Regions from separate parts of the Shewanella sp. AC91-MNA-CIBAN-0169 genome, predicted to be linked through region 3. Evidence: predicted binding sites of a transcription regulator. Region 3 holds the regulator's gene; each other region holds the start of a gene.

Region 1 (7,471 bases), on a different contig from region 3:
GAACAGTATAAAAATCAGCTTGAAATTGTCATGCGAGTGTATTTTGAAAAGCCGAGAACGACAGTAGGTTGGAAAGGGTTAATTAATGATCCGTATATGGATAACAGTTTTCAATTAAATGATGGTTTACGGACCGCTCGTAAATTACTCGTTGATTTAAATGACTCTGGTATACCAACAGCAGGTGAGTTTTTAGATATGATCACGCCTCAATATGTTGCTGACATGATGTGTTGGGGCGCTATTGGTGCACGTACTACCGAATCTCAAGTACACCGTGAACTATCATCGGGGCTATCTTGTCCAGTAGGATTTAAAAATGGTACCGATGGAACCATTAAAGTGGCTATTGATGCCATTGGAGCTGCGAGTGCTCCACATCATTTCTTGTCGGTCACTAAGTTTGGTCATTCAGCCATAGTGTCAACCAAAGGGAATCCAGATTGTCATATTATTTTACGTGGAGGTCGGGCGCCTAATTATAGTGCCGAACACGTGTCCGACATTGCCAAGCAGCTGGCTAAATCTGGTTTGACAGATAATATTATGATCGATTTTAGCCATGCTAATAGTAGTAAAGATTACAAGAAGCAGATGATGGTTGCCGATGATGTTGCAGGGCAAATATCTCAAGGTAATCATGCTATTTTTGGTGTGATGGTTGAAAGTCATTTAGTTGAAGGACGCCAAGACCTTATTGAAGGTAGTGCATTGTGTTATGGACAGAGCGTAACAGATGCTTGTATCGGCTGGGATGATACAGAGTCACTTTTAGCAACACTCAATAAGAGTGTACTTGACCGTCGTAAAGCTTGATATTTGATTAGTTACACCTAAAAAAATAAGGCGCACAATGCGCCTTATTTTTTTATATGTTGTACTAAGTATTCATTGGCCTTAGCTAAACTGCCAAACGCTGAAATAAGATTATCACGCCCTTTATCTTGCAGTTCAGGGTTACCTGATTCAATCATCATCCATACCCATGTTTGTATTAGTTGTAATGGTGGGTATTGAATTTTCGAGCTATCCAACATAAAGCATCCTTTAAACTAGTAAATCGTTGTTTGTTTATTATCAAACAGGCGTTTATCTGTGCTTGAAGAGTAACAAATTCTGCCAACAGAAATAACTCTATTTAGCTTAAAAAAGCATAAAATGACTAAAAAAATTTAAAAAGTAGTATTTTAGTCTGTGTAATTTTATTCATTGATAGTTCTAAAGTACTATTTGCCTGGCGCTCAAATAGCCCTTTTATGATAAACATGAGTGTGGACTTAATCCATAGTAATGTGACCGATGTCTGATTAGAAAATGACATATAATAAGACAATCAATATTAGGTCGTGGCGAACTGCCTATAGCAGTGGTAATTAATTGGAGCATAAATGAGACCTTCTGCGTATTTCGAAGGCCCGGTAGGGAAGTTAAATTGGCATGTTTTAAGATTATTATGGCCATATTTATTAGAATTTAAAGCACGAGTGTTGTTAGCAATGATTTGCTTAATCGTTGCTAAAATTGCGAGTGTTGCACTGCCATTTATTCTGAAAGAATTAGTCGATACACTTGATAAGCAATCTTCAGCCCAGCTCATCGCCGTTCCTGTTGGATTGGTGCTAGCTTACGGCATGGTGCGTTTGCTGAATGTTATAATTGGCGAGATACGAGATACGTTATTTGGCCGTGTTACCGAACGCGCTATTCGCCGCCTTGGAAGAGCCGTTTTTGAACATTTACATCGGCTCGATCTTGATTTTCATTTAGATCGCCGTACTGGCGGCCTGTCTCGTGATATTGAACGCGGCACAAGTGGCGTCAGTTTTTTAATGCGCTTTATGGTATTTAATATTGTGCCAACCCTGCTTGAGATTGCCTTAGTGATCGGTATTTTCTTTTATAACTATGGCGCCAGTTTTGCACTGATCACTTTATTTTCTGTGGTGGCCTATATTGGTTATTCAATTGTGGCGACAGAGTGGCGCACGGGTTATGTGCGCGATGCTGCGAGAGCTGACTCGCTGGCTAATACGCGTTCAATCGATAGCTTGTTAAATTATGAAACTGTAAAATATTTTAACAATGAAGAATTTGAGTCACAACGGTATGATTCCGCACTTGAACAATGGGAAGTTGCAAAGCGAAAAAACCGTTTATCATTGTTTGCTCTTAACGGTGGACAAGCATTAATTATTGCTGTTGCGATGACGGCTATGATGGCGCTGGCGGCTTATGAAGTGAGCCAAGGCTCGATGACAATTGGTGACTTTGTTCTCATTAATGCTTTTATGATGCAGCTGTTCATTCCATTAAATTTTTTAGGCTTTGTTTACCGTGAGATCCGTGGAGCATTAGCCAATATTGAGCGTATGTTTGATATTTTAGACAAACAACCACAAGTGTTAGACCGCGTCGATGCTATTGAAGCCAGTCCAACTGTCGGGGCAATAAAGTTTACTGATGTGAGCTTTCATTACGACCAACGCGCTATTTTAAACAGCGTTAGTTTTGATGTGCCAGCAGGGAAAAAAATTGCCGTAGTGGGCGACAGTGGCGCAGGTAAGTCAACTATCATTAAACTGTTATTCCGCTTTTATGATGTTGACCGTGGGTCTATCACTATTGATGGTATTGATGTGCGTCAACTTAGCCAACAGGCCTTACGAAGAGCCATCGCAGTGGTACCGCAAGATACTGTGTTATTTAATGATTCTATTTATGAAAATATTAGGTATGGCCGCTCAAATGCTACCCATGATGAGATTCTCGCGGCGATTAAATTGGCTCATTTGAGTGACTTTATTGAATCATTGCCGGATAAAGGTAATACCAAGGTCGGTGAGCGAGGATTAAAGCTCTCCGGCGGCGAAAAGCAACGCGTTGCTATTGCACGCGCGGTGTTGAAAGGAGCGCCTATTTTAGTGTTCGATGAAGCCACATCTTCATTAGACTCACGCTCAGAGCAAGCCATTTTGAGCGCCTTGCGAGATGCAGCCAAAGGCCATACAAGTTTAGTCGTCGCCCATCGTTTATCGACCATTATTGATGCTGACCAAATCGTTGTATTGAGTAAAGGTAAGATTGTTGAACATGGAACTCATACCAGTTTGTTAGCTCAACAAGGGCTTTATGCTCGGCTTTGGCATATTCAACATGAACAAAAAGATCTGCCAAATGATTAAGGGTTGGTCAATGGATATCGCGCTATGATGTTGTCGGGTAAAATACTGTCGTTGCCACAAATAAAAATCTCTCTATAGCGTAAACACTCAGTATCTGACTACTTTAACAGCGCTGAGTGGTGTTTAAATCGTCTGGATATATTTAACGCGAATGAATCTTTTGACGACAGTGATCAACGCAGTTAATCTATAGCCTAACTTGTGGGTTATTTATTCCAGATAACTTTATTTTTCAATCAATTGGATTTTATCAAAGGTGCGAATTCGTGTATGGAGGTGACTTGTGCATAATATTGCGTTAATTGCGGCGCTAGAAGGCACCCGACATCAAGTGACAACCGATTGGTTTGCTATTATGGCAATGCTTAAAACGCGTAACATGTCTGATGATGCTATTAAAATAGTTTATAACGACTTATGTGCCGGTTTGAGAGTAACGACTCGAGGACTCACTTTAGCTAAAGCAATGAACAAAGACCTTGATAAAAACATTATTAAACAAAGTGATGATCCGCAGGACATGCTTTCTTAGTTTACATCGCGTTAATCAACTTATGTTGGTTCATTGATTTGCACATTATGCAGATAAAGTGATATCAACGGATGTATTTTGACATGTTCAAATGACTTTAGTCGCTAGTATTTGGCTGGTTTACGGTATCAAATACTTGGAAGAAGATAGGAATTATAGTGAGTTGATTCAATGGTGACGAGTGCTGCTACTAATGATCAAAAGCTTACTTTTTCTGCCAACCAATACAGACCATTTTTATGAGTGCAGCTGGAGAAGGATCTAAAGTTAAGCGTTTGATTTTTCCTTGTTCAAAACACACAAATTCACCTTCGATTTCTGTCATCCGATTACAGTTTCTGCAGCTTAAACTTAAGCTTTTGACATTTAGATCTGCTGCATTCGTTTTTATGTTCAACACGAAATCCCCTGAATTGATGCCTCTTTAAAATCACATTAAGACTACTTACTGTGATCGATATCAAAATATATTGTACACCTATTCTTAAATTCGGCAAAGTAATCCGCTGAGTGCACCCCAGTAATCCGCTCAGCGCATCCCAGTTATTCACTGGGGTTGAGGTTTAATTTATTGCATATGTCGGTAATGTTTATCGAGAGTGACCGCTACACCCGTTGATTGCACTATTCGGGCATGATGACGGGTTAAGTATCTTGGGTCGGTTACACCACATGAATGTGCGATCATGGTTAAATCGTAATGTAAGAAATGATTGTAGTTTGCGACGCGTGCAGATTTATCTTTTGGATCCAAGCCTTTTTGCAATCGTATATTGTGAGTGGTTATACCGGTTGGGCAGGTGTCTCGGTTGCACTGTAACGATTGAATGCAGCCCAAGGCAAACATATTTCCGCGAGCTGAAGCAATAAAGTCGGCGCCGGTGGCTAATGCCCATGCCACGTATGACGGCATGATCATTTTACCGGTCGCAATCACTTTAATACGTTGTTTAAAGCCGCGTTCATTAAGTAAATCAACCAGTAACGGTAAACTTTGGCGCAATGGTAAGCCGACATTATCCATTAAGGCTTGTGGTGCCGCGCCCGTACCACCATCGGAACTGTCTAAGGTAAAAAAGTCTGGCGCATATTCAATACCACGACGTTCAATTTCATCTAGAAATTCAGTAACCCATGACATGTCACCTAATACCGCTTTAATACCGGTTGGTTTACCGCTGATATCTCTTACTTGATTGATCATATCGACAATGTCAGCAACATTATGTAATTCAATGTGGCCATTGGGGCTTATGGAGTCTTGTCCTGCTGGGATACCGCGAATAGCTGCGATTTCTTCGGTGACTTTTATCGCCGGTAAAATACCACCTTTGCCAGGCTTAGCACCTTGGCTTAATTTAATTTCAAACATTTTTACTTCAGGATGAGCGGCAATATCGGTCAGTTTTTGTGGGTCTAAATGACCATGCTCGTTACGCACACCATATTTAGCGGTACCTATCTGAAACACTAAATCACAATGTCCTTTTAGATGATAAGGACTTAACCCACCTTCGCCAGTATTGAGCCAACAGCCTGCTTTTGCTGCACCATGGGATAGTGCTGTAATGGCTGGGCGAGACAAGGCACCAAAGCTCATGGCCGAGATATGGCAAATTTTATCGGTTGTGTAAGGGTGTTTACATTCAGGACCAATGATTACCGCGATGGTTTGGTGAGTGTCATGATCACTGACAGGGAATGCTGAGTTCATGAACATTACCGCACCCGGTTTATCCAGAACTTGTGTCGACCCAAACGCAATTGTCCTGTCAACATTTTTAGCTGCGCGATATACCCAACTACGTTCGGCTCGATTAAACGGCAGTTCTTCGCGATCTTGAGAAAAAAAGTATTGTCTAAAAAACTCACCTTGTTTTTCAAATATATATCGAAATCGACCGATAACAGGGTAGTTGTGTCGAATGGCTTGTTTGGTTTGCAATTTATCAGCGATAAACATGTAAATTACAGCGATCAGTAATAACCAAAATAACACTAAGAAAAGACCAGAAAAAATATCTATTCCCCACATGAACCAATGTTGTTGCGGCATGTTGTTATTCCTATTTGGCTATCAATCTGATTACCATATTAGCAGATGTTCATTTGGGCAAGTTAAATTGATGATGTTAATCAACAGGCTATTCTTTAGTCAAATTGATATAAATAAATTTCTCTTAATTGTTTTAATTTATGACTTTAGAAATGAGTTTTTTGGTCGATAATTAAGCTATCGGTCATTGTATGCGAGCTAATATCATGGAAATTAAACAATCAAATAGCAGTAATGCCAGTCCACTGCGTGACAATAAAACAGTTAATACATCGCAAACTTCATCAAGCCACCAAGCTGAGAAAAATTCCCCGGTTGAGCCTAAGTTAACCAGCAATCAGCTAAGTCGACAAATGATGAATAATTCGATTTTAGCGGCGCAAGAAGAAGTCAGTATTGCTGCGGGTGATAAGTCTATGGCATTACTTTACCGTGCCGCGATTGAAGCCATTAATGAAGAGCTTGCGCCAACACTGGGGGAGAACTCAGTTCAAAAGAGTATTGAAAGTGGAGTGGATTACTCTCCTGAAGCGACAGCCGATCGTATTGTCAGCTTTGCGACAAATTTCTTCTCGGTACATCAACAACAAAATAAATCCATGGGGTTTGATGAGCAAGTTAGCAGTTTTATGGTGAAAATTGGTGATGCTATTGATCAAGGTTTTAAAGAGGCTAGCGATATCTTATCTGGGCTCAAGGTATTAGAAGGCGATATTGCAGCAGGAGTCGATCAAACCTATGAGCTCATACAGCAAAAACTTGCTCAGTTTCAACAAGACCGCCTAGATGCCCATTCAGCTAAGCAAGATTCATCAACTACGTAAACTTAGCTCTGTTCTTTTAAGTGAGTTAATCGCGTGTGATTATTCACTATAGATATAAATCGGGGAGGCTTTTAATTAAGCAAATATCTGTATAGATTGGTATTATAATAAATACATACGCCAGTCTAAAAGGAACAAAGTCATGTGGATTACCGGTACCGTGCTAAAACGCATTGATTGGAATGATAAATTATTCTCGTTGCGTATCAAAGCCGATGTCGAACCTTTTATCGCAGGTCAGTTTATTAAGCTCAGCCAAATGCGTGATGATAAACGTGTAGCGCGTGCGTATTCGCTTGTAAATCCCCCCGGGACTGATTATGTCGAGGTGCTGGCTGTTGCGGTAGAGGATGGTCAGTTATCTCCAGATCTAAAAGCATTAAGCCCAGGTGATACCATTCAAATCACGCCCAAAGCGACCGGTTTTATGACCTTAGATGAGGTGCCTAAAGGGGCATTGCAAGGTAAACACCTATGGCTGTTATCAACAGGCACTGCAGTGGGGCCTTTTATCTCTATGCTTGCAACCGATGAGCCTTGGCAACGCTTTGAAAAAGTCGTGCTAGTTTATGGTGTAAGACTTGGTGAAGATTTAGCTTATTTAGAAACGATTAAACAGTTTATTAGTCAATATCCTCAACAGTTTGTGTTTATTCCCATTGTGACCCGTGAAGATTATCCCGAAGGCTTATCATGTCGTATTCCTGATGGCATTAGCAGCGGATTAATTGAACAGAAAGCAGGCTTAGGGATTAATGCGGAACATTCTCAAGTGATGATTTGTGGTAACCCAGGAATGATAAATGATGCGCAAACCGCTTTAGTTGAAAAAGGCTTAGTAAAAAATCTTCGACGAGCGCCTGGACAAATTACGGTC
Region 2 (7,471 bases), on a different contig from region 3:
CATTAATGCTTTTTGATTCATCTCTTCAGTTTTATAAGTTTCATAACCGCCAATAGACTCTTCAATATCATCAATATAAGCGCCCGAGCCTAACATCCAATTGGTATTAGGGATCATTACCGCGAAACCGAGCTTTTCTACAAGCTGTTCGCTACCGGGCTTTTTATAATAATAAGAAAAATTACCAGTACCCGATTTAGCCGCATCTAATAACCCAACAATAATCTTGGTACCATTAGGATCGGCCATGTCAATTTTGTTTTGACCTTCAAGTTCAGGCATAGTCGGGTGAAAAATATTGACGCCAGCATCATCATATATAAAAAAGTACCCTGCAGTTCCAAAACGTAGATCTCGTAATGCTCCATTGACATTACCACTGCTACCCAAAGCAAGCTCATACTCCACAACACCTTGGGCAATTTGAACCGATTCTTTTAGTTGATTTTTACGTTCTGAAATTAACTCACTGCGAAAATTATCAATATCCTTGGTTAGAGACGATTCTTCATTCACATAAAAAATACTCAGTAGTACGATGAGGATCAACGAAAGCGGAATTAGCGATAACCCCAGTAGTTTATTGCGTAGGGAAGATCTCAGCATAGTGGCCAGCCTTTTGAAGGTCTTTTAAGGTAATAGTCTATCAATATAATAGTCTATTTATTATAGATGGTTAAGCTAACAAACTATTGCAACTCAATAAAGTGAGACCTATCGCAAAATCATCCAATATAATAACCGTTTTACAACATTGTCAATCCACTGCCCATTGCTGCAAATCCTATTACCAACCATACAAGACCGGGCTTAAAGACTTTTAATACACTAAAACCAATGATCACTAATGCCATGTCTAGCGGCATGATCACCGCACTAGTAAACACAGGTTGATATAGCGCCGAAAGCAATAAACCAACAACGGCTGCATTTACCCCCGCTAACGCACCGGCTATGGCAGGATGCTGGCTAATAGAATACCAACTTTTTAAGCCCACCAGCATCAATAAAAAACCTGGAAGGAAAATAGCTAACGTCGCCACTAACGCGCCCAAAATAGGAGATTCTAACCATAAATCTGCCCCTAAAAAGGTTGCTAAGGTAAACATAGGGCCAGGAATGGCTTGCGCAAGTGCATAGCCAGTTAAAAATCGATCAGGGGTAATGTATTCACCGACACTGGTTTCAAGCAAGGGTAATACCACATGCCCACCGCCAAATACTAAACTGCCCACTTGGAAGAATTGCGCAAAAATCTGTCCAAGACTGTCAGGTTGATTGATCAAATATAAAGATGCTGCGATGCCTATAATAAATAACGCTAACCAAGCATAATTAAGCTCGATAGCAGGTGTGTCTGGCGTAATACGCTCACCCCGAGTCATCAACATGACTCCAACAATAGCGGCCACAACTAGTACGCCAATTTGCATTAATAATGAAGGCATTAATATGATAGCAACGGCGGTGGCAGCCATGAGTATTTTAGCGGTTTTTCGTTGACAGAATTGATTGAACATTGACAAAGTCGCATCCGCTACGACCACTACTGCCAGTAGCTTTAAGCCATGAATAGCCCCCTCTACGGCCGTTATCTCCAACCATTGAGCACTGGTCACAGCAAATAAAAACATCAGTAAAAAAGACGGCAAGGTAAAACCTAAAAAGGCGGCTAATCCGCCCAATAAACCACCTCGGTGATACCCAATTGCAAACCCTATCTGGCTTGAGCCTGGCCCAGGCATAAACTGACTCAGGGCGATAAAACTTGAATATTGTTTACCGTCTAGCCATTGTAAGTCGTCAACAAATGCTTTTCTAAAATAGCCTATGTGAGCCGCAGGGCCACCGAAACTGATTAACCCTAACGCTAAAAAGCGACTGAAAATTTGCCACATCGTCCTAGTACCTTTTTTATGTTAATAAACAATGTTATGACATTGAGATGACATTTTTATGATGATATTTTTATGATGACAACATATACCACAACCTAACAGCTACCTTTGTTCGATATAACCTATAATTTAGCGACACCAAACGAGTACTTAATTTCGATTATAAAACACCTTAATTGATAGCAAAGACTATTACAGCTGTTCTAGCATAACCAGTACTTCAAAATGATCGGTATGAGGAAACATATCAAACATTTGAACTTTGGTGATTTGATAACCCGTAATGCACTCTAAATCGCTCATTAAGGTGTGTGGATTACAACTAGAGTACACGATTGCTTTAGGCGCAAACTCACTCAATAAATCGCATAATGATTTACCTAATCCACGCCGAGGTGGATTGACAATAATAAGATCCGGTTTATCTTGAGCAGATTGTCCTTTAGCAAAATGAGTTGAATCGAGTGCACTAAAATCCACTTGTGTAAGCCCTAGTTTGGTTGCTGACAAGATGGCACATTCTATTGCTTCAGATTCGATCTCAATTCCAGTTAAACGGGTATTGCTGTTAGCGCAATGCAGTCCAAATCCACCGACACCACAAAATAAGTCCCAAATATAGTTCGGTTTGAATTCAGTAACCCACTCCCTCGCTATTTGATACAACTGGGCGGCAACCTCCGGATTAGTTTGAAAAAAGCTTTTTGGCCGTATGAACAACGGTACATTATTAAGTTGTTCTTCTAATCGTGTTGTTTCCGTTAAAAATATTTCCCTTTCGCCTTCTAGAATAGCCATGTGGATTGGCTGAATATTGGCCGATACTAAGGTGATTTCGGGAAACTCTTGTAATAATTGGGGTAATTCTCGTTCAATTCTCACGATGGCTTGGTCACTACGTAATACAAAACGCAGCATAAACTGGCCACTACTTTGGCTGCGAGTCAGTAAAATAAATTTTAGCTCGCCTTTGCTCTTATCGACCCGATAAGGTGGTATGCCTGCTTGCTGCACAAATCGCTCTAAACGGTGTAGCAATAATTGCATATCTTTAGGGTATAACGAGCAGTCACATAAACTGACCGGCTCCCCTTTAGGATTAACCAAACCTAAAATAGGTTTGTGAGCTGCACCTAAAACGACCATTTTGGCTTTATTACGAAAACCTGATTCTGCGCTTAATATTGGCGCTAACCATTGTTTAACTGAGATGCCGCGAAACAAATCGGTTAATTGTTGTTGCTTTACACTCACTTGCTCAACCATAGATAGTTGAATATTGCGGCATGACAGACAATCGCCACGCTCAAAATAATCACATTTCACAGCTGCTCGCCTCTCCGGAATTTAACATGGTAAATGCTTGATCACACAGTTGCTTTAATTGTTGTAAGTCTTCAATAGTGCCACCCACTTTACAACGCATCTGTTCAGGAATACTCAACGCTTGCTGATGTAATTGCTGGCCTTGCTCAGTAACATGTAACACTCGCACGCGTTCATCTAACTCACTGCGACCACGGCTCACTAAGCCCTTGCCTTCTAAACGCTTTAGCAAGGGCGTTAACGTTCCAGAATCTAGATGTAATTTTTCACCTAAGGTTTTAACACTAATCCCCGGCTCTTTCCAAAGTACCATCATCACTAAATACTGAGGATAAGTCAGCGATAACTCATCTAATAATGGTCGATATGCGCGGATCATCGCATTAGTCGCACTATACAATGAAAAACACACTTGATTTTCAAGTGCTAGCGGGTTTTGCGCTGAAGGTAATTGAGACTCAGTAAGCGCTTTATTAGACATAGGCTTCACTCCACTAACCAATAATATGAGTTAATTATAACATTGGTTGTGCGCAACCTATAATCAAAAAAAGCTCAACGAATGCTTTTTAGCAAAAATGTGTCAAGCACTTCGATTTTCAGCCGATATACTATTACCATCCGACTTTATATTAAGGTTAACCATGTCAATTAGTGTTAATTCACCGTCTTCAATGCCAACAACGATTGATTCTGGCAGCAGCTTAAAAGTGGCCGTAATGGCTAAAGAACAGCAAAAGATTGAAGGTCAAATGGCATTGCAGCTCATTGAAGCAGCGCAACCACCTGCGCCGCAGCCCGTTGGCAACAGTGGTCACAATGTTAATACCACGGCGTAAATGCTTATAGCCCTAGAGAATCTGTTCCTAGGGTTAATCATGCCATCACAACGGTAAAGATCTAGGCATCATTCGAGATAAACATACCTTGAACATCGTATTAGTATCGAAGCCATTTCAACGCATCATCTTCATCGTCGAAATATTTTATCTCGCCCGCAATAAACCAACTACCGACTTTGGCCGCCCATTCTTGCCAATCTCGATTGCCCCAAATGGCCACTCTTTCAAACTCAGATTTGTGCTTTAACCCCAGCTTTAAATCATCCCACGCGGCGCGCAAATCCCAGCCGTCGAGCTCGGTAGCATCGAGAAACAAACTCACTTTAGGTTGATCAACTTGGCTTAATGCCCCCTCTAGCATAGGGGTAATGACGAGATAGTCTTCGTGGGTTAATGTGCCAATGGCTTTTAATGTCACAAAAAACACATTTTCAATTCGGTTTATGCCTATCGATAAACCATGTTTCTTCATATCCATATCGTGACTCCTTTAACTATCAGCTTACTATCCGTTTACCATCCGCTTACACATTTACATGCACACGACTATCCATAAAGCTTATGCATGCTTATATTTTAACCAATCATACAATGAAGTGTGTGCAGGACTGCACAAAAAACTAATGGGAAATTAAAATTGAGGTTTATCTGTGTCATATTCAGAGCATCATTTTGATAAAAAATATCGCGTTATAAATAATCGCAAAATACCTTTTTTTATCCGAAATCGGCGAAATGATGCACTGTTATGAATGGGTTATCCGACGGCCATCGTCTTTAGATAATTGCGAAAATATCACTGCGGCTAACATTGTCATAAGACCAACGGTAACGAACGTCAGTTGGAAAGCGCCAAGTACCGTTCCCGCTGTACCGCTGCCGACATCGGTACTGAAGCCACCGAGCAAAGCACCTGCACACGCAACCCCTAAACTTAATGATAATTGACCTACTACCGACAATAGACTGTTACCGCTACTGGCATTAACATCATCAAGATCTATTAAGGTCACGGCATTCATGGCCGTAAATTGTAATGAGTTAATCGCGCCAAGAATCGCCAACAGAGCTAATAGCAACCAGTAAGGAGTTTGTTCGCTAACCAAGCCCATGGTCGCCAGCATAACGCCAAGCGCCAAAGTATTCGCGGTAAGCACTACTCGATAACCTAAGCGTTCGATAATCGGTCGAGCCACTGATTTGGCCATTATTGCTGCAGCGGCCAGCGGCAGCATACTCATTCCAGCCTGAGATGGTGAATAACCCAGTGCAACTTGCAGCAACAACGGCACCAAGAATGGCAATGCACCACTGCCCAAACGAGCAAACAGATTACCAAAAAGACCAATAGCAAATGTTTTGGTGTTGAATAGCGATGGCGAAAACAGTGGATTACTAATACGACCAGCCCGCAGCCAATATGCTATCAAACACGCCATACCACCAAATAACAGCAACATCACCCGTAAGTGTGGCAAGTGCAGTTCGCCGAGTCCTTCCATAGCGATGGTGATCAATAACATCGCAGCCCCAAACAACAAAAATCCGAAGCTATCGAAACGTGATTTTTCCTTACCACGCAGATCTGGAATGAACTTCCACACCGCATAACAACCGACTACACCGACAGGCAGATTGATCAAAAAGATCCAATGCCATGTCAAGTATTGCACCATCCAACCGCCCATCGTTGGACCAAGCAGTGGCCCCAGTAAACCGGGGATGGTGATAAAGCCCATAATCCGTACCAATTCCGAACGTGGATATGCACGCAGCACTACAAGTCGGCCGACTGGCAACATTAAAGCACCACCTAACCCTTGTACCACCCGAGCACCAATCAGCATGTCTAATGAATTGGACAATGCACAAAGCAATGATCCAAAGCTGAACAATAAGATCGCACCAAAGAAGATTTTTTTGGTGCCAAAGCGATCAGCGATCCAGCCAGAAGCAGGGATCAGCAATGCCACGGTGAGCATGTAAGCGATAATCACGCCTTGCATACGCAGCGGGTCTTCATTTAAATCACTGGCCATAGCGGGTAATGCAGTATTCAGGATCGTTCCATCGAGTGACTGCATGAAAAAAGCAATGGCAACAACCCAGGGCAACCCGCGGGCAGTATCTGCATCAAGAACTTGGTTATCGGACATGGAACCTCCTTTTACCACAGCAGTGTAGCGACCCCAAGTAGTGCAAACAACACAGCACAACCGCGATGAATCAGTTTCATGGGCAATTTGTTAGCACTAAAATGCCCAGCCAGCACAACGGGGACATTAGCAATTAACATTCCCAATGTCGTGCCGATGACAACCCATGTCAGTGCTTGGTATTTTGCCGCTAAGACTACTGTCACAATTTGAGTTTTATCCCCTATTTCAGCAATAAAAAACAAAATAAACGTCGCAGTAAAAGCACCGAGTTTATAGAAGCGATTATCATCATCATCCATTTTATCGGGTATCAGCACCCATAGTGCAATAGCAAAAAATGACCCGGCCACCAAATAGGTCGCCCATTGTGGATCAATCCACGCTATGGCCCATTGACCTAACCATGCAGCAAGAAAATGATTTAATAATGTGGCGAACAAAATGCCTGAGATTATAGCGGTTTTATTGCTAAATCTCACCGCGAGCAGTAAGGCTAATAATTGAGTTTTGTCGCCTATTTCAGCGATGGCAACAGTAAGCGTTGAGGCGAATAAAGCTTCCAATGTGATATTCCTAGGGGTAAATGACAACTAAGCACGAGCCACCGCATACCCCTTGATGCAGTTACTGTGCTTAGGTCTCGCTTGGTAAAATCACTGATTAACAGTGTGTTACTGTCTGCACCATGGCGTGAGGCCAATTATGTTGATACAGACATCTTGTGTGCCATAACAGCAAGACAAGATTAGCTACTCCCCTAAAACAAGTCGCATTATAACGATTAAATAATTTTATTCAACGCACTCATTTTACATTGTAAATTCGACATATAAATAACCCTACCCTACTCGTAACGCCGTAATGCTACGCTATTGCAATAATCACGTGTAAAAAAGTTTGGTCTATTGTTGTGTAATTGTTTATAAACATAGCTGTTAGCCTTTAACAGTCAAAGATCCTTGCCTGCTCTGTCACCCTTCTGCTAATGTCCGACACAAATAAAATAATAATTAAACAGGACGTTTTCTGTGAATTTTAAAACTTTAGGTTCTATTTCGATTGTCGCGGGAACGGCAATTGGCGGAGGCATGCTAGCGCTACCATTAGCAACAGCAGCTTTGGGGATGATCCCCGCATTAATCTTATTAGTGGTTATTTGGGGTTTATCGGCTTACACCTCGTTACTGATGTTAGAAATTAATCTTCATAGTGGTGTCGGCGATAACGTCCATGCCATTACCGGTAA
Region 3 (7,471 bases):
AATAAAAAAGTCACTGGCGGAATCGAAATTGTCGCTGCTGTAGATTATGATGAACCTAAAGCCGCCATCGCATCACAAGCGCCGACTACCGGTTTTATGGATGTTAGTGACGATAGGGTGTCATTAGGCGCTAAGCCTGTGATGAAAGCTCAATCAAAGGTGAACCCACCTCCTGAGGCCGACTCTTTACAAGCCTTACTTCAAAAACAACATAATCGCATGACACAACAAATGTCTGTCAGCCAAGATGAACCGGATTTACCAGAATGGGCCCGCCAATTACAAGGGGCAAAGTCTGCTAAACCAGCATCAACTTTTCAATCGCAAGCGGCACCAGAGCAAGCTAAAAAAACCAATAAAAATCAATCTGCTGATATGGATGCTCTGCGCGAAGAAATGGCTTCATTGCGTAACTTATTGACCCATCAAGTTTCATCGTTGATGAAAGATCAAAAAAAGCGTACCGATCCTGTTGGCGCAATGCTAGAAAGTAAATTGATTGCAGCAGAGTTTTCTCCAGCCGTTGCTGCTAAACTAGCGGGGCTAAGTCAACACTACACCCCAGCCGATTTAGTGAGAGCATTACCACAAAGTTTAGCCAATTTACTCGACAATCAAGGCGACGATATAGTTAAACGTGGTGGTGTTGTGGCGTTTGTTGGTCCAACCGGTGTAGGTAAGACAACTTCTTTAGCTAAAATAGCCGCTCGCTTTGCCGCCCATCATGGCCCAGAGCAGGTAGCATTGATTACCACAGACCATTATCGTATTGGTGCCTATGAGCAATTAGCGACTTATGGCAAAATAATGGGCTGTCCGGTTAAGCAAGCACATGATTTAACCGAATTAGAACAAATTTTATATCAATTTAGAAATCGTAAGTTAGTATTAATTGATACCGCAGGTATGGGACAGCGAGATATGCGCTTATATCAGCAACTGGATAATTTAACAGCAAATAGTAGGATCCCAATTCGGAGCTACTTAGTCTTATCTGCGACTGGTCAACGTCGTGTGTTACAAGATGCTGTAGAACATTTTAAACGAATTCCATTAGCGGGTGCGATTTTAACAAAGTTAGATGAATCGATATCAATTGCAGGTGCATTGAGCGTATTGATTCAAAATGAGTTACCATTAAGCTATGTTACTGACGGTCAACGTGTTCCTGAGGACATGAAAGTAGCAGATACGTTAGAGTTGGCTAAAAAGGCTCTCGCGGCGTTAAATGAAACAGAACAACAATCGTCACAAGACACAGTGTGGTCTAATGACACAGCCTATGCATTTGAGTAAAGATATGACTCGGGATCAAGCAAGTGGTTTACGTATGATGAATCAACCAAATAACGATAAAGTTAAAGTAATTGCCGTATCCGGTGGTAAAGGCGGAGTGGGTAAAACCAGTGTGTCAATTAATACTGCGGTAGCACTAGCTGAAAAGGGCAAACGCGTATTAGTGCTTGATGCCGATTTAGGTTTAGCCAACGTCGATGTCATGCTTGGGATACGTGCTGAGAAAAATTTATCTCATGTTTTGTCCGGAGATGCCGAATTAGATGACATCATTGTTCGTGGGCCTAAAGGTATTGGTATTGTTCCTGCCACATCGGGTTCTCAAGCGATGGTTGAGTTGTCGCCAGCACAACATGCTGGACTTATCCGTGCATTTAGTGAAATGCGAACTCAGTTCGATATTTTAATTGTGGATACTGCTGCTGGTATATCAGACATGGTGCTGAGTTTTTCTCGTGCATCACAGGATGTATTGATAGTCGTTTGCGACGAACCAACATCAATTACTGATGCTTATGCGCTGATTAAAATTTTAAGTCGTGAACATGGTGTGTTCCACTTCAAAATTGTGGCAAATATGGTACGTAGTTTACGAGAAGGTATGGAATTATTTGCTAAACTCAGTAAAGTGACGGATAGATTTTTAGATGTTGCTTTAGAATTAGTGGCAACAATACCATTCGATGAAAATTTACGTAAAGCTGTTCGTAAGCAAAAGTTAGTTGTTGAAGCGTATCCTAAGTCGCCTTCAGCTATCGCTTATCATGGATTAGCCAATAAAATTATGACTTGGCCAGTTCCACAACAGCCAGGTGGTCATTTAGAGTTTTTTGTTGAACGTCTTGTACAACGTAAGCCGATACAAGAAGGAAGAACGAGTGAATAAAGCCGCCGCGTATACTCAGTTCGATAACAAAACGTCTATTGTTGAACAGTATGCACCGTTGGTAAAAAGAATTGCTCATCATATGCTGGCAAGATTACCAGCATCGGTGCAACTTGATGATTTATTACAAGCTGGGATGATGGGGTTACTTGAGGCCTCATCTAAATTTGATAACAGTAAAGGGGCTAAGTTTGAAACCTTTGCAGGCATCAGAATTCGTGGTGCAATGATAGATGAAATTCGACGTGGTGACTGGGTTCCGCGCTCAGTTCATCGTAATAATCGTTTAGTAGCACATGCAATTGATGAATTGGGGCAACTGCTTGGAAGAGATGCCAATGATACAGAAATTGCTGAAAAACTTGATATGTCTCTCGATGAATACCATCATATCTTAAATGATGTTTCTGTTGGTAAAATCATAGGCATAGAAGACCTTGGCGTGTCGCAAGATGTGTTAATCACAGACAACGAAACGCCAGATGAAACCTTTGACTCGCTTGCTGAAATTCAATTCCAATCTGCATTGGTTGAAGCAATTAAGACATTGCCAGAAAGAGATGCATTAGTGTTGTCGTTGTATTACGACGAAGCATTAAATTTAAAAGAAATCGGTGCCATCCTTGAAGTTAGCGAATCGCGAGTAAGCCAGATATTAAGTCAGGCAATGCTCAGATTAAAAGCGAAACTCAAGCATTGGACACAAGAATAATAACTTATCTAGAGCAAACGAGTGTCAGCTCACCGGAGGAAACCTTGGACAAGAATATGAAGATTCTTATTGTTGACGATTTTTCAACAATGAGGCGTATCATTAAGAACTTGTTGCGAGATTTGGGATTTAATAATACCCAAGAAGCAGATGATGGCTCAACAGCCCTACCTATGTTACAAAAAGGCGATTTTGATTTTGTGGTAACAGACTGGAATATGCCTGGAATGCAAGGTATTGATTTACTTAGAGCAATCCGTGCAGATGATTCGTTAAAGCATTTACCTGTGCTAATGGTAACTGCAGAAGCTAAGCGTGAACAGATTATTGCTGCAGCGCAAGCCGGTGTAAATGGTTATGTCGTAAAACCTTTTACCGCAGCTACGTTAAAAGAAAAGTTAGACAAAATCTTTGAACGACTCGCATAAGCAAGGATAAGTCATGCAGGCATCAATATCGGGGTTAATCACTCTCGAACAGGCCCAAGAACTTGTTGAATTGCTTACCTTGGGTCAACAAGATAAAGCCGATGAAATGATCAGAGAGCTTGCAACGCCATTGCAGCGTGAGCTTTTTGAAGAAGTCGGTAAGCTAACTCGACAACTCCATAGTGCACTAAAAGATTTTCAAGTTGATAACCGTTTATCTGAATTAGCCAATACCGAAATACCAGATGCTAAAGAAAGATTGAACTATGTTATCGACATGACAGAACAAGCTGCAAATAAAACCATGGATGCAGTTGAAGAATGTCTACCTTTGGCCGATACCATCATTAGCAATATACAATCAGTGACGCCAATGTGGGATAAATTGATGCGTCGTGACATAGAAATGGGTGAGTTTAAGTCACTTTGTCATGATGTTCAGCAGTTTATGTTACATAGTGAAAATGATTCTAATCGTCTTCGCGAGTTATTAAATGAAATTTTGATGGCGCAAGACTTCCAAGATTTGACGGGGCAAATGATCCGTCGAGTGATTGATTTAGTTCGTGAAGTAGAAAGTAATCTGGTCTCAATGCTAACGGTATTCGGAGATCATACTACTGAATCATTGCCAACTATAAACGAAAATAAAATAGAAGCAGAAGGTCCCATCATGCATGCTGAACTGCGTGAAGATGTGGTGACAGGTCAAGATGAAGTAGACGATCTGCTATCAAGTCTGGGTTTCTAATTAGGAGTCAATTTAATGTCTTTTGATGTTGATGAAGAGATACTCCAGGACTTTTTAATTGAAGCTGGCGAGATTTTAGAGCTTCTACAGGAGCAGCTAGTTGCTCTTGAAAATAATCCTGATGACAGTGATTTACTCAATGCTATTTTCCGTGGATTCCATACTGTTAAAGGTGGGGCTGGTTTTTTAAGTCTAAAACCGATGGTTGACGTGTGTCATGAAGCTGAAAACACGTTCGATTTATTACGCACCGGTAAACGTGGCGTAAATGCAGAATTAATGGATATTATTTTGCAAGCGGTCGACGCAATTAATTCCATGTTTGCTCAAACTCAACAGGGAGAATCACAAGACCCTGCGGATTCTGCATTACTTGCTAAACTCAAATTATTAAGTTCAGGAGCGCCATTACCTTCAGAAATGTCGGCAGATGAGCCAGAACCAATTGAAAATATTGTTGAATTCAGTGATCCTGAATATGTCGAAGATATTAGCATTCCCTCAGCGGAAGCATCTGACACTGGCAGTATTGATGACATTGATGAGTTAGAATTTGAGGCGTTGCTTGATGCCTTACATGGTCCGGGTAAAAGTCCTGTTGCAGCTAAACCTTCTGAAGTAAAAAAAGACAATATTGATTCAAAGCCTGCCGCAAGTAGTAGCGATGAAATCACTGATGATGAGTTTGAAGCATTATTAGATGAATTGCATGGCTCAGGTTCATTTGAAGCTAAAACCAAACCTGCAGCTCCAACTAAGCCTGCTGCAACGCCTATTGTTGAACCCCTTGTTGATTCTGATGAAATAACTGACGATGAATTTGAACGTCTTTTAGATGAATTACACGGAAAAGGTACTGCGCCAGTTGCTAAATCGCAAACGCCTCCTCCAGCTCAACCTTCTAAAGCCGTTGCTCCTGTGCAAGCAGCAAAAGTTAGCCCAGCTCCTGTTGTTAAACCAGTAGCGACATCAGTCCCTGTAGTTGCTCCAAAGGTTGAACCTGTAAAAGACAAAACACCTGCTAAAGCGGCGTCTGTCCCACAAGGTGAAACAACGGTTCGTGTTGATACTGCTCGTTTAGATCAAATCATGAATATGGTTGGTGAGTTAGTGTTAGTGCGTAACCGATTGGTTAGTTTAGGCATTAATCGTGAAGACGAGGAGATGTCCAAAGCGCTAGCAAACCTGGATTTGGTTACGGCTGATTTACAAGGTGCGGTGATGAAAACCCGCATGCAACCGATTAAGAAAGTTTTTGGTCGTTTCCCGCGTGTTGTCCGTGATTTAGCCCGTACCTTAAATAAAGAAATTGATTTAATCATGATTGGTGAAGAAACCGATCTTGATAAAAACTTAGTTGAAGCGTTAGCCGATCCTTTAGTCCACTTAGTTCGAAACTCAGTCGATCACGGTATCGAAATGCCGATAACTCGTGAAGCTAGCGGTAAATCTCGAACCGGTACCATTACCTTATCGGCTAGCCAAGAAGGTGACCACATCCTGCTTAAAATTGAGGATGATGGCGCGGGAATGGACCCTGAGAAGCTAAAACAAATTGCGATAAGTCGTGGTGTGCTTGATGAAGATGCCGCTTCGAGAATGACCGATAACGAAGCTTACAATTTGATTTTTGCCCCAGGGTTTTCAACCAAAGTTGAAATTTCAGATATTTCAGGCCGTGGAGTAGGCATGGATGTGGTGAAAACCCGCATCAACCAACTTAACGGTACTGTTTATATTGACTCAATGAAAGGTAAGGGTACTGTTCTCGAAATTAAAGTGCCATTAACCTTGGCTATTATGCCGACATTGATGGTTGATGTGTCTAATCAAGTTTTTGCACTACCATTATCAAGTGTGAATGAAATCTTTAATTTAGATTTAACAAAAACCAATATAGTCGATGGTCAATTGACGGTGATTTTCCGTAATAAGGCCGTGCCATTATTTTACCTAGAACATTGGCTGCACAGTAAAAAATCAACCTTTAAACATGGTGATAAGAAGCATGGTCATGTGGTTATTGTTCAGCTTGGCACTATGCAAATTGGTTTTGTTGTAGATGCATTGATTGGACAAGAAGAAGTGGTCATTAAACCGCTTGGCAGTATGTTACAAGGTACTCCAGGTATGGCGGGTGCGACAATTACATCCGATGGTGGTATTGCACTGATTTTAGATGTGCCAGGACTGCTAAAACATTACGCTAAAAGCAAAAAAATAAAATAAAAATAAAAGTTCCATTATTTAAGGAATTAAATGGCCATAAAAGTACTAGTTGTAGATGATTCTAGCTTTTTTCGACGTCGAGTCAGTGAGATTGTCAATCAAGATCCTGATCTCGAAGTCGTTGCCGTTGCTGTTAATGGCAAAGAAGCTGTTGATATGGCTGCAAAGTTAAAGCCTCAAGTCATTACGATGGATATTGAAATGCCTGTGATGGACGGTATAACTGCTGTCCGTGAAATTATGGCTAATAATCCTACTCCCATTTTAATGTTTTCATCGTTAACTCATGATGGTGCTAAAGCGACACTTGATGCGTTAGAAGCCGGTGCACTAGATTTTTTGCCAAAACGTTTTGAAGATATAGCAACCAATAAAGACGATGCGATTCTTTTGTTACAGCAACGAATTAAAGCATTAGGTCGACGTAGGATATATCGGCCAAGTTCGTTAACACCTACTTCATTACCAGAATCTCGTCGTTCAACGATTGCGGCTCCAGATATCAACACGCCTCGTCGTCCGCTAAGCAGCCGTTTAGCTTCCACAACAACGCCTGTAGCGACTCGTTCCAGTTTATCCACAACCTTAGCAGATCGTCAGAGCGCTAATCCGACAACGTCTTCAATATCGTCTATTCGGGCCAGTGGTAAGCAATATAAATTGTTACTCATCGGGACTTCAACCGGTGGGCCAGTAGCATTACAGAAAGTATTAACTGCATTTCCTGCAAATTATCCTCATCCCATAGTGTTGATACAGCATATGCCTGCGGCGTTTACTCCAGCCTTTGCAGCTCGTTTAAATACCTTGTGTAAAATTGAGGTAAAAGAAGCTGAAAATGGTGATGCCATGCGCCCTGGTTGTGCCTATTTGGCGCCCGGAGGCATGCAGCTCATGATTGAGCGAAGCGGTATTTCTGGAAGACTTAAAGTCATTTCCGGAACCCAAGAAATGAACTATAAACCGTGTGTTGATATTACTTTTGCATCAGCATCCAAAGCTTTTGGCGGTGATGTTTTAGCGGTTGTATTAACGGGAATGGGCGCAGACGGTAGAGAAGGTGCCAGAATGTTAAAGTCTGTCGGTGCCACTATTTGGGCGCAGGATGAAGCAAGCTGCGTGGTATATGGTATGCCTCAAGCTGTAGCATCAACCGGTATCGCAACTCA
Region 4 (7,471 bases), on a different contig from region 3:
TATTTAGAGAAACGGAGACCATGCTGGTGACTTCACCTCGCCCTGGCCGACAGGCAATCTTGCTTTAAATCTGCCGTCCATAGAAACAGCAGCTAACACTTGTTTACCTTGATGGGTTGTACCGTAGATAACCATAGTGCCATTTGGAGCAACACTTGGTGATTCATCAAGTTGAGTTGATGAAAGCACCTGCATAAAGCGTGTTGCAAGATCCATTCTAGCAATATGGAATTTACCGTTAGTACGGTTTACAAAAATCATACTACGACCGTCTGGGCTAATTGAACCGCCTAGGTTCCATTCACCTTCAAAAGTCATACGCGAGACTTTATTTGTATCTAAACTTACGCGATATAACTGTGGTTTCCCACCACGTTCAGAGGTAAATAAAATTGATTTACCGTCTGGGAACCAAGAAGGTTCAGTATCGATTGCGTAATGCTCTGTAATACGTCGAGTTGCTTTAGTCGCAATATCGACGACATAAATTTCTGGTTGGCCATCTTTTGACAGTGTAACAGCTAATTTTTTCCCATCAGGAGAAAATGCTGGTGCACCATTAATACCGTCAAAACTACTCACTAATGTACGTGTTTGGCTGTAAATGTCTTGAACAAAGATTTCAGCTTTTCTATTTTCAAAACTCACATAAGCTAAACGACGACCATCAGGAGACCACGTTGGTGACATCAATGGCTCTGGTGAACGTAGTAACATTTGTTCATTGTAGCCATCGTAATCCGCAATCATTAGATGGTAAGGTGCTTTTTGACCTTGTTTAACCACAACATATGCGATACGGGTTAAAAATGCACCACGAATACCGGTGAGCTTTTCATACACAATATCACTGATACGGTGGCTGTACTGTCTAAATTGGTTTGCACTAATAACCGTTTCACGGCTTTCAAGTAATAACTCATTGTTATTCTGAGGCCCTTTACCCGCTTGAAGTTGTGCTTTGACTAAATCAATCAGCTCAAAACTCACTAAATATTGATCGGCGCCATATGGCTTAACCGTACCAACCACAAGCGCTTCCGCTTCTACATTAGCCCAATTTTGAGCAGTAAATCCATTTACAGACGAAATAGTTGATTGTGGCAATGCACGCACATCAAGTGTCTTAAATGTACCACTGCGAGACAAATCAGATGCTACCACATCAGAAATAGATGCAGGAGCTGGACCTTGACCTTGCCATACAAAAGGTACCACAGCAATGGGTCTTGCTGCATCAACCCCTTCTGTAATCACAATATCTAACGCTGCGCGAGCGGGTGTAGTTAACACTATTAATACCAGTGTTAGCCATTTAGCCAAATTATTCATGCGACTCCTTTTAACTCCATTCCATCATTAAATACGATTGATATTAATTAAATTCCGGTGAAACGGTTAAATTAATTTCTTTTAATTGCTGATAAACAGCCGGTTCAGGCGATACTGGTAACCGTCCCGCTTTATTTATCGACGCTTTGGCTGCTCGACAAACTACCTGATCACCATCTAACGTTTGGCTTGTTGTGACAAAACCATCTGACGCTAGACGAATAAAGACCCTGCAGCTTTTCCCACGCATTGACTCATCAACAACTAAATTTCGTTGAATAGTGGCAATAATCATGGCCTTATATTTATCAACTTCTGACAACACTTGCTTGTTACGTGTTTTAGAAAGTGAATCTTGTTCAGCAGCCATAGCCTCTGCCATTTCACGTTCTTGGCGCGCTTTAGTATCAGCTTCTGCTTTACGTTTACGCTCAGCATCTTCTTTACGTTTACGTTCGTCATCAGCACGTTGACGTTCTTCTTGAGCTTTTTTCGCAGCAGCCTCTTCTTGCTTACGTTTTTCAGCGGCTTTCTTAGCTGCGTCCTCAGAAGCTTTTTGCTCTTGTTCTTTTTGCTTGCGTACTACTTCAGCTTTATCTGCTCGCTCTTTTTCTAGCACTTGCTTTGCCTGAGCGGCTTTAGCGGCGTCATTAGCCTTTTGAGTTTCCTGCTCTTTTTGTTTACGCTGGATCTCTAAAGTTTTAATTTTTTCTTGCTCACGTTCACGCTCACGGCGAGCTTCCGATGCTTTACGTTCTAGTTCTGCTTGACGGGCTTTTTCTTGCTTAGCCACATCTTGCTTTTGTTTCTTTAATTGCTCAACTCTGTCATTCACTTTCTGTTGATCAATTACAATTGCTTGAACGGCAGGTGCACTTGCTGCTGCCGTTTGCATTTGCTTGGGCTTATCATCAAAACTAATGCCTAAAGCAAGAATGACGATAAATCCAATATGAATACCAGCAGAAATAGAAACTGGTACGGTTAAATCTGAATTTCCAGCCACCTATTTCTCCTTTGGTGAATCGGTCATTAGCCCTACGGCAGGCACACCAGCACCTTGCAAGCTAATCATTAATTGAATAACGCTTTCATAAGGTATCGTGCGGTCCGCTTTTACAACCACTGGCCTTAACGGTTCAAGTTGGATTAATGCTCCAACTTCAGTTGATACTTGCTCTAAGTCCATAACTTCAGAGTTAGAACTACTGCCGATATTCAAAAAATATTGTCCCTCTGCGTCAATCGATGCAACGATAGGAGGCTTACTATCAGGTGGCAACGACTCCGCATTACCTTGAGGCAATTCTACTTTGACTCCTTGCGATACAATAGGCGCTGTCACCATAAAAATAATCAACAACACCAACATCACGTCGATGTAAGGTACCACGTTGATTTCTGCAACTGGACGACGACGTTTACGCTGATACATTAAACAGCTTCCTTCTCGCTATACGCTTGACGTTGCAATATGTTGGAGAATTCTTCCATAAAGTTAGCATAACTCATTTCAATTTTATCAACTTGCGTTGTAAAACGGTTATAACCAATAACGGCAGGTATTGCAGCAAACAAGCCCATTGCAGTTGCAATCAATGCTTCTGCAATACCAGGTGCAACCATTGCCAATGTGGCATTTTCTACCGAGCCCAGTGCAATAAAGGAATTCATAATTCCCCATACCGTACCAAACAAGCCAATGTATGGACTGGTTGAACCAATCGTTGCCAATAACGGTAAATGGTTTTCAAGTTTCTCCATTTCGCGCGACAAACTCACTCGCATTGCTCGAGACGTTCCATCCATAACCGCTTCAGGAGCTTTACTGTTTACTTTGCTCAAACGAGTATATTCTTTGAAACCAGCCACAAACATCGATTCTAAACCAGAGATAGCACTACCACGCGCAATTAATTCTTTGTAAAGACGATTTAAATCAACACCAGACCAAAACGTTTCTTCAAAACGTAATGACTTAACTCTTGCAGAGCCTAATAATTTGTTGCGTTGAATGATCACTGCCCATGAGGCAATCGATAATGCCAACAAGGTCAGCATAACTAACTTTACCAACACACTGGCTTCTAAAAACAAACCAATAAATGAAATTTCAGCGTGCACTGTCAAACTCCTGAACAATATTTAGGGGAATAGCACGGGGACGCATACGTGATAAAGATATACACGCGACAACAACAGTCGCTTCACAATAGCAATCACCTTGATGATCAACTAGGCGCTGGTGAAATACCAACGACACTTTTTTTAATTCTATAACCTTGGATTCAACCACGAAATCCTGTTCAAATTTTGCAGCTTTACGAAAATCTAATTCTGCATGTTTGACGACAAAAGCAATATCTTCTGCCAACAGTTCAGCTTGGCGAACACCCATTGCTTTTAACCATTGCGTTCGGGCTCGTTCAAAAAATTTTAAGTAATTCGAATGGTACACAACACCGCCGGCATCGGTATCTTCGTAATAGATTGAAATAGGCCAAACAAACATAATCTGAACATCAATTTTTAGGTTGTAAAAGTTGGCTTACTATACCGAGTACCAACACGCTTGTGAATATTGTACCGAGGGAAAAGCAGACTTTATTTTGCTCAAAATGCGCTAAAACACACTAAAAACCTCAGGAACTGTAAGAGATGAAGCTTTATTAATGTGTTTACCCAAAAATTTAACAATTTATTAAACAAAACATGTCATATAAATAGAATTGTTCCTGGTAACAACAGCATACTTTTACGGCCTAAAACTCACAAAAAGACAATAATCAGGTAAAAGTAAACTGCGAATCCCCCTTACCATCGCACACTTTGCAAAATGTAAACGTGAATAAATGTTAAGCCGGTAAAATTCAGCAACCTCTTTTTAGCAAATACATTATCAATTGTTAAGTTAATAGCATTATCTTACTCGTCTTGATGACCATATGCTGTGTGTTAAACATCAAGAAGAGATAACCGTAAAATCCCACCTTAAATATGGATAGAATAATCATATCCATAGTGGTGTAGAGTAATATTTAACATATTAAAAGGAGTAAGCAGACTTTACAGCATGACGGGATATATACTATTTGTTAAATATTACTGTTGCCTAATTAACTAATCCGAATAGTTATGCATAAAATATAAGTAATAACCTAACAAAGCGCTATATAAGACGATTAGAGTATAAATAACATATCACTACAGCCACAAAGCATTAGCTTTACTAATGCTAACACTTAATTTTTCTAGTTTGTCAGATTAGTGTATACATTCTATTATTGCCTCGTTTTCAGGACACATCTGATTCAGATGTTGAAAACCAAGAACTCCAAACTGATGTAACCCAATACCTCAGTTATCCCTAGTTCTTATGCTTGACTTCCTTCCTTAAATTTGTTGATTGCAAATTATTTAGCCCACTTGGATTAAGTGGGTTTTTTTTACCTTTTTTTTAGCATCTTTATAAACCCAAATGAGAAGCTTTGCGAAAAAAATTGTAAATTCGAGCGCTACTGATAGGTTGAACCCTTTCAAATGATCACCACGCAAAATACTCTTACATTTTTTATTGATTAGGCTCTTAAAGGAACGATGGTTCATTTATAAAAGAGTATTGTCGATTTGGCTCAATTTAGTGTTACGAATGTTGAATAAATGCCGAGTAAAGCAGACTGATAAACACAGGGAGACTTTGGCTATTGTATCAATACTATTTATTAGAAAAATAGCTGACTCAAGTAAATTGATATCTCAATCATATCCAGTAATAAGGACTACTGCCCATGGCTGAGCAGTGAGTGATACATGAGTGGGTTTATATAGGCTTGGTTATTTTAATCACGACTCTGCGGTTCATCTTACGTTCTTCTGCAAGATCATTGCCTGTTACATGGCGTTTTTCACCATGACCCGATGTATGAATCCGATCTTTAGGAATACCACTAGCAATGAGAATATCTTTCACTGAGTCCGCACGTTTATCTGACACCTTTTGGTTAACCGAGCGTCCACCGTAACTGTCGGTGTAAGCATCAATCAGTACAAGCTCGACTTCAGGGTCATAAGACAAATAACGCTGTATTTTCTGTAATTGTTGGGTAGAAAAACGAGTCAGCTCTACCCCGCCTTCTTGGTAATTTAACACTGTAAAAGCAATATCATCAAAACTGTAAGGCAGTAAATTAGCCAAGCAGGCGCGAAATTCACGGTATTTACCGCCAAAATTAGCTGACGACAATCCCACGGCAATTTTAGCGTTTTGATTATACCAATCCGCATAATAAAACGTGGGCTCCATTCCTTGACTCAATTCATTCAACATCGACCAAGCGGCTTTTTTGGGTACTTCACCATTAAATTGCTTATTGTAAGTCAGTTGAGTGATTTCTTTAGAATTGTGTCCAGGACGCCAACTAGGGGCTCGACTAATTAATGTCGCGTTGGTCACCGAATCAGGTTTTAACCACATATCTAACGTAAAATGTAAATTTAGCTCTTTACCGGCATTACTGGTAAACACAGCACGCCCATAGTCAGGAATATCATGTTCAAGACGGCATTCTATCGGATTGTTCTCACCGATACGCCATGCTGAGTTTTCCAGTGACGCAACGTAGTGCCTCAAATCGGCATTAGCCGTTGAGCAAAGACACAAACTTGTGAGGACCATCAGTTTTCGCCACATAAAACCACCCTTTATACCCGATTACATTTGTTCTATCGGCCATAAAGTCAGTTCCTTTAGTAAACAATCATGTTTAATCGATGATAAAAACCACAATCAAACATGACACTGCGCTTGAGTTTGCGCATAATACTCGGCTTATATCATTTGCACCGATGAATGATAGCTATTGAGGATAAAAACTGTAATGACTGATATTTGCGACGCTAATAAGTTTAAACACCGATTTCGTGGTTATTTCCCTGTTGTTATCGATGTCGAAACTGCTGGGTTTAATGCTAATACCGATGCGTTGCTTGAAATTGCCGTCAGCTTACTAAAAATGAATAGTGATGGGATCATTGTACTTGATAGAACCCTTCATTTTCATATTGAGCCTTTTGAAGGCGCGAACTTAGAGCCTGCAGCTTTAGCTTTTAATGGTATAGACCCCACTAATCCACTTCGTGGTGCAGTAGACGAAAAAGTCGCTTTTTTAGAGATTTTTAAAGAAGTAAAAAAAGCCCAAAAAGCAGCAGATTGTCATCGCAGTATCATTGTCGCGCACAATGCCGCTTTTGATTTAGGTTTTGTTAACAAGGCTATTGAACGAAATGGTTTAAAACGTTCTCCTTTTCATCCTTTTGCGAGCTTTGATACCGCGACACTTGCAGGCCTGGCTATTGGACACACAGTATTAGCTAAAGCCTGTAAAATGGCAGGGATCGATTTCGACAACAATGAAGCCCATTCAGCATTATATGATACCGAACGTACCGCCGAACTATTTTGCCTTATAGTCAATCGATGGAAAGCATTGGGTGGTTGGCCATTAGCGGCTGTGGAAGATGATACCGACTCAGCAAGCGAATAATGAATACTCAGCCCTTTGATCTCATGCCAGCCATCTACACTCAGCTAGTGCGATAACAAAGTATTAATTTTATCCAATAAAAAAGCTGCCGAAGCAGCTTTTTTATTGTCTCTAACTTGCTAGATTATAGCTTGTCAGAATTATCTTTTAGATATGCAGCAACACCTTCAGTGCTTGCAGTCATACCTTTTTCGCCTTTTGACCAGCCCGCTGGACAAACTTCACCGTGCTCTTCATGGAACTGAAGTGCGTCAATCATACGGATCATTTCATCAACGTTACGGCCTAGTGGTAAATCGTTAACCACTTGGTGACGAACTTGGCCTTCTTTGTCTACTAAGAAAGAACCACGGAAAGCCACACCAGCTTCTGGATGCTCTACGTCGTATGCTTTACAAATTTCGTGCTTAACATCAGCAACTAGAGTGTACTTAACTTGGCCAATACCACCCTTGTCTACTGGAGTGTTACGCCATGCGTTATGAGTAAACTGTGAATCAATAGAAACACCAATCACTTCAACACCACGTTTAGTGAACTCTTCCATACGGTGATCAAAAGCAATTAGCTCTGATGGGCATACAAAAGTAAAATCG

Evidence for each region. Region 3 encodes FliA, which starts transcription of late flagellar genes. Its sites were predicted from a motif close to CTAAAGNTNNNNNNNNNNNNGCCGATA; they were not measured.
Region 1: AAEY98_RS11125 (DUF5610 domain-containing protein) is a predicted target of FliA. The motif match lies at 5,915-5,941, and genes of this name have one in related genera.
Region 2: AAEY98_RS09050 (cytoplasmic protein) is a predicted target of FliA. The motif match lies at 3,807-3,833, and genes of this name have one in related genera.
Region 4: AAEY98_RS15160 (flagellar protein MotY) is a predicted target of FliA. The motif match lies at 6,056-6,082, and genes of this name have one in related genera.

What each region holds. Positions count from the first base shown of each region.
Region 1 is NZ_JBEOPM010000011.1:45,861-53,331, reverse strand. It holds gene aroG (3-deoxy-7-phosphoheptulonate synthase AroG) at 1-816, shown strand, start outside; gene AAEY98_RS11150 (hypothetical protein) at 861-1,037, opposite strand; gene AAEY98_RS11145 (ABCB family ABC transporter ATP-binding protein/permease) at 1,389-3,182, shown strand; gene AAEY98_RS11140 (hypothetical protein) at 3,466-3,714, shown strand; gene AAEY98_RS11135 (hypothetical protein) at 3,920-4,114, opposite strand; gene AAEY98_RS11130 (FMN-binding glutamate synthase family protein) at 4,283-5,770, opposite strand; gene AAEY98_RS11125 (DUF5610 domain-containing protein) at 5,977-6,594, shown strand; gene AAEY98_RS11120 (ferredoxin--NADP reductase) at 6,737-7,471, shown strand, end outside.
Region 2 is NZ_JBEOPM010000008.1:38,903-46,373, forward strand. It holds gene AAEY98_RS09030 (methyl-accepting chemotaxis protein) at 1-606, opposite strand, end outside; gene chrA (chromate efflux transporter) at 747-1,898, opposite strand; gene rlmC (23S rRNA (uracil(747)-C(5))-methyltransferase RlmC) at 2,091-3,224, opposite strand; gene ohrR (transcriptional regulator OhrR) at 3,214-3,705, opposite strand; gene AAEY98_RS09050 (cytoplasmic protein) at 3,869-4,063, shown strand; gene AAEY98_RS09055 (SpoIIAA family protein) at 4,164-4,544, opposite strand; gene mdtD (multidrug transporter subunit MdtD) at 4,813-6,222, opposite strand; gene AAEY98_RS09065 (TMEM165/GDT1 family protein) at 6,234-6,788, opposite strand; yybP-ykoY riboswitch at 6,884-6,995, opposite strand; gene AAEY98_RS09070 (aromatic amino acid transport family protein) at 7,254-7,471, shown strand, end outside.
Region 3 is NZ_JBEOPM010000002.1:185,978-193,448, forward strand. It holds gene flhF (flagellar biosynthesis GTPase FlhF) at 1-1,296, shown strand, start outside; gene AAEY98_RS03290 (MinD/ParA family protein) at 1,301-2,182, shown strand; gene AAEY98_RS03295 (RNA polymerase sigma factor FliA) at 2,175-2,894, shown strand; gene cheY (chemotaxis response regulator CheY) at 2,939-3,322, shown strand; gene AAEY98_RS03305 (protein phosphatase CheZ) at 3,336-4,073, shown strand; gene AAEY98_RS03310 (chemotaxis protein CheA) at 4,089-6,302, shown strand; gene AAEY98_RS03315 (protein-glutamate methylesterase/protein-glutamine glutaminase) at 6,333-7,471, shown strand, end outside.
Region 4 is NZ_JBEOPM010000017.1:116,341-123,811, reverse strand. It holds gene tolB (Tol-Pal system beta propeller repeat protein TolB) at 4-1,332, opposite strand; gene tolA (cell envelope integrity protein TolA) at 1,376-2,338, opposite strand; gene tolR (protein TolR) at 2,339-2,767, opposite strand; gene tolQ (protein TolQ) at 2,767-3,456, opposite strand; gene ybgC (tol-pal system-associated acyl-CoA thioesterase) at 3,446-3,847, opposite strand; gene AAEY98_RS15160 (flagellar protein MotY) at 5,153-6,022, opposite strand; gene rnt (ribonuclease T) at 6,210-6,875, shown strand; gene AAEY98_RS15150 (peroxiredoxin) at 7,000-7,471, opposite strand, start outside.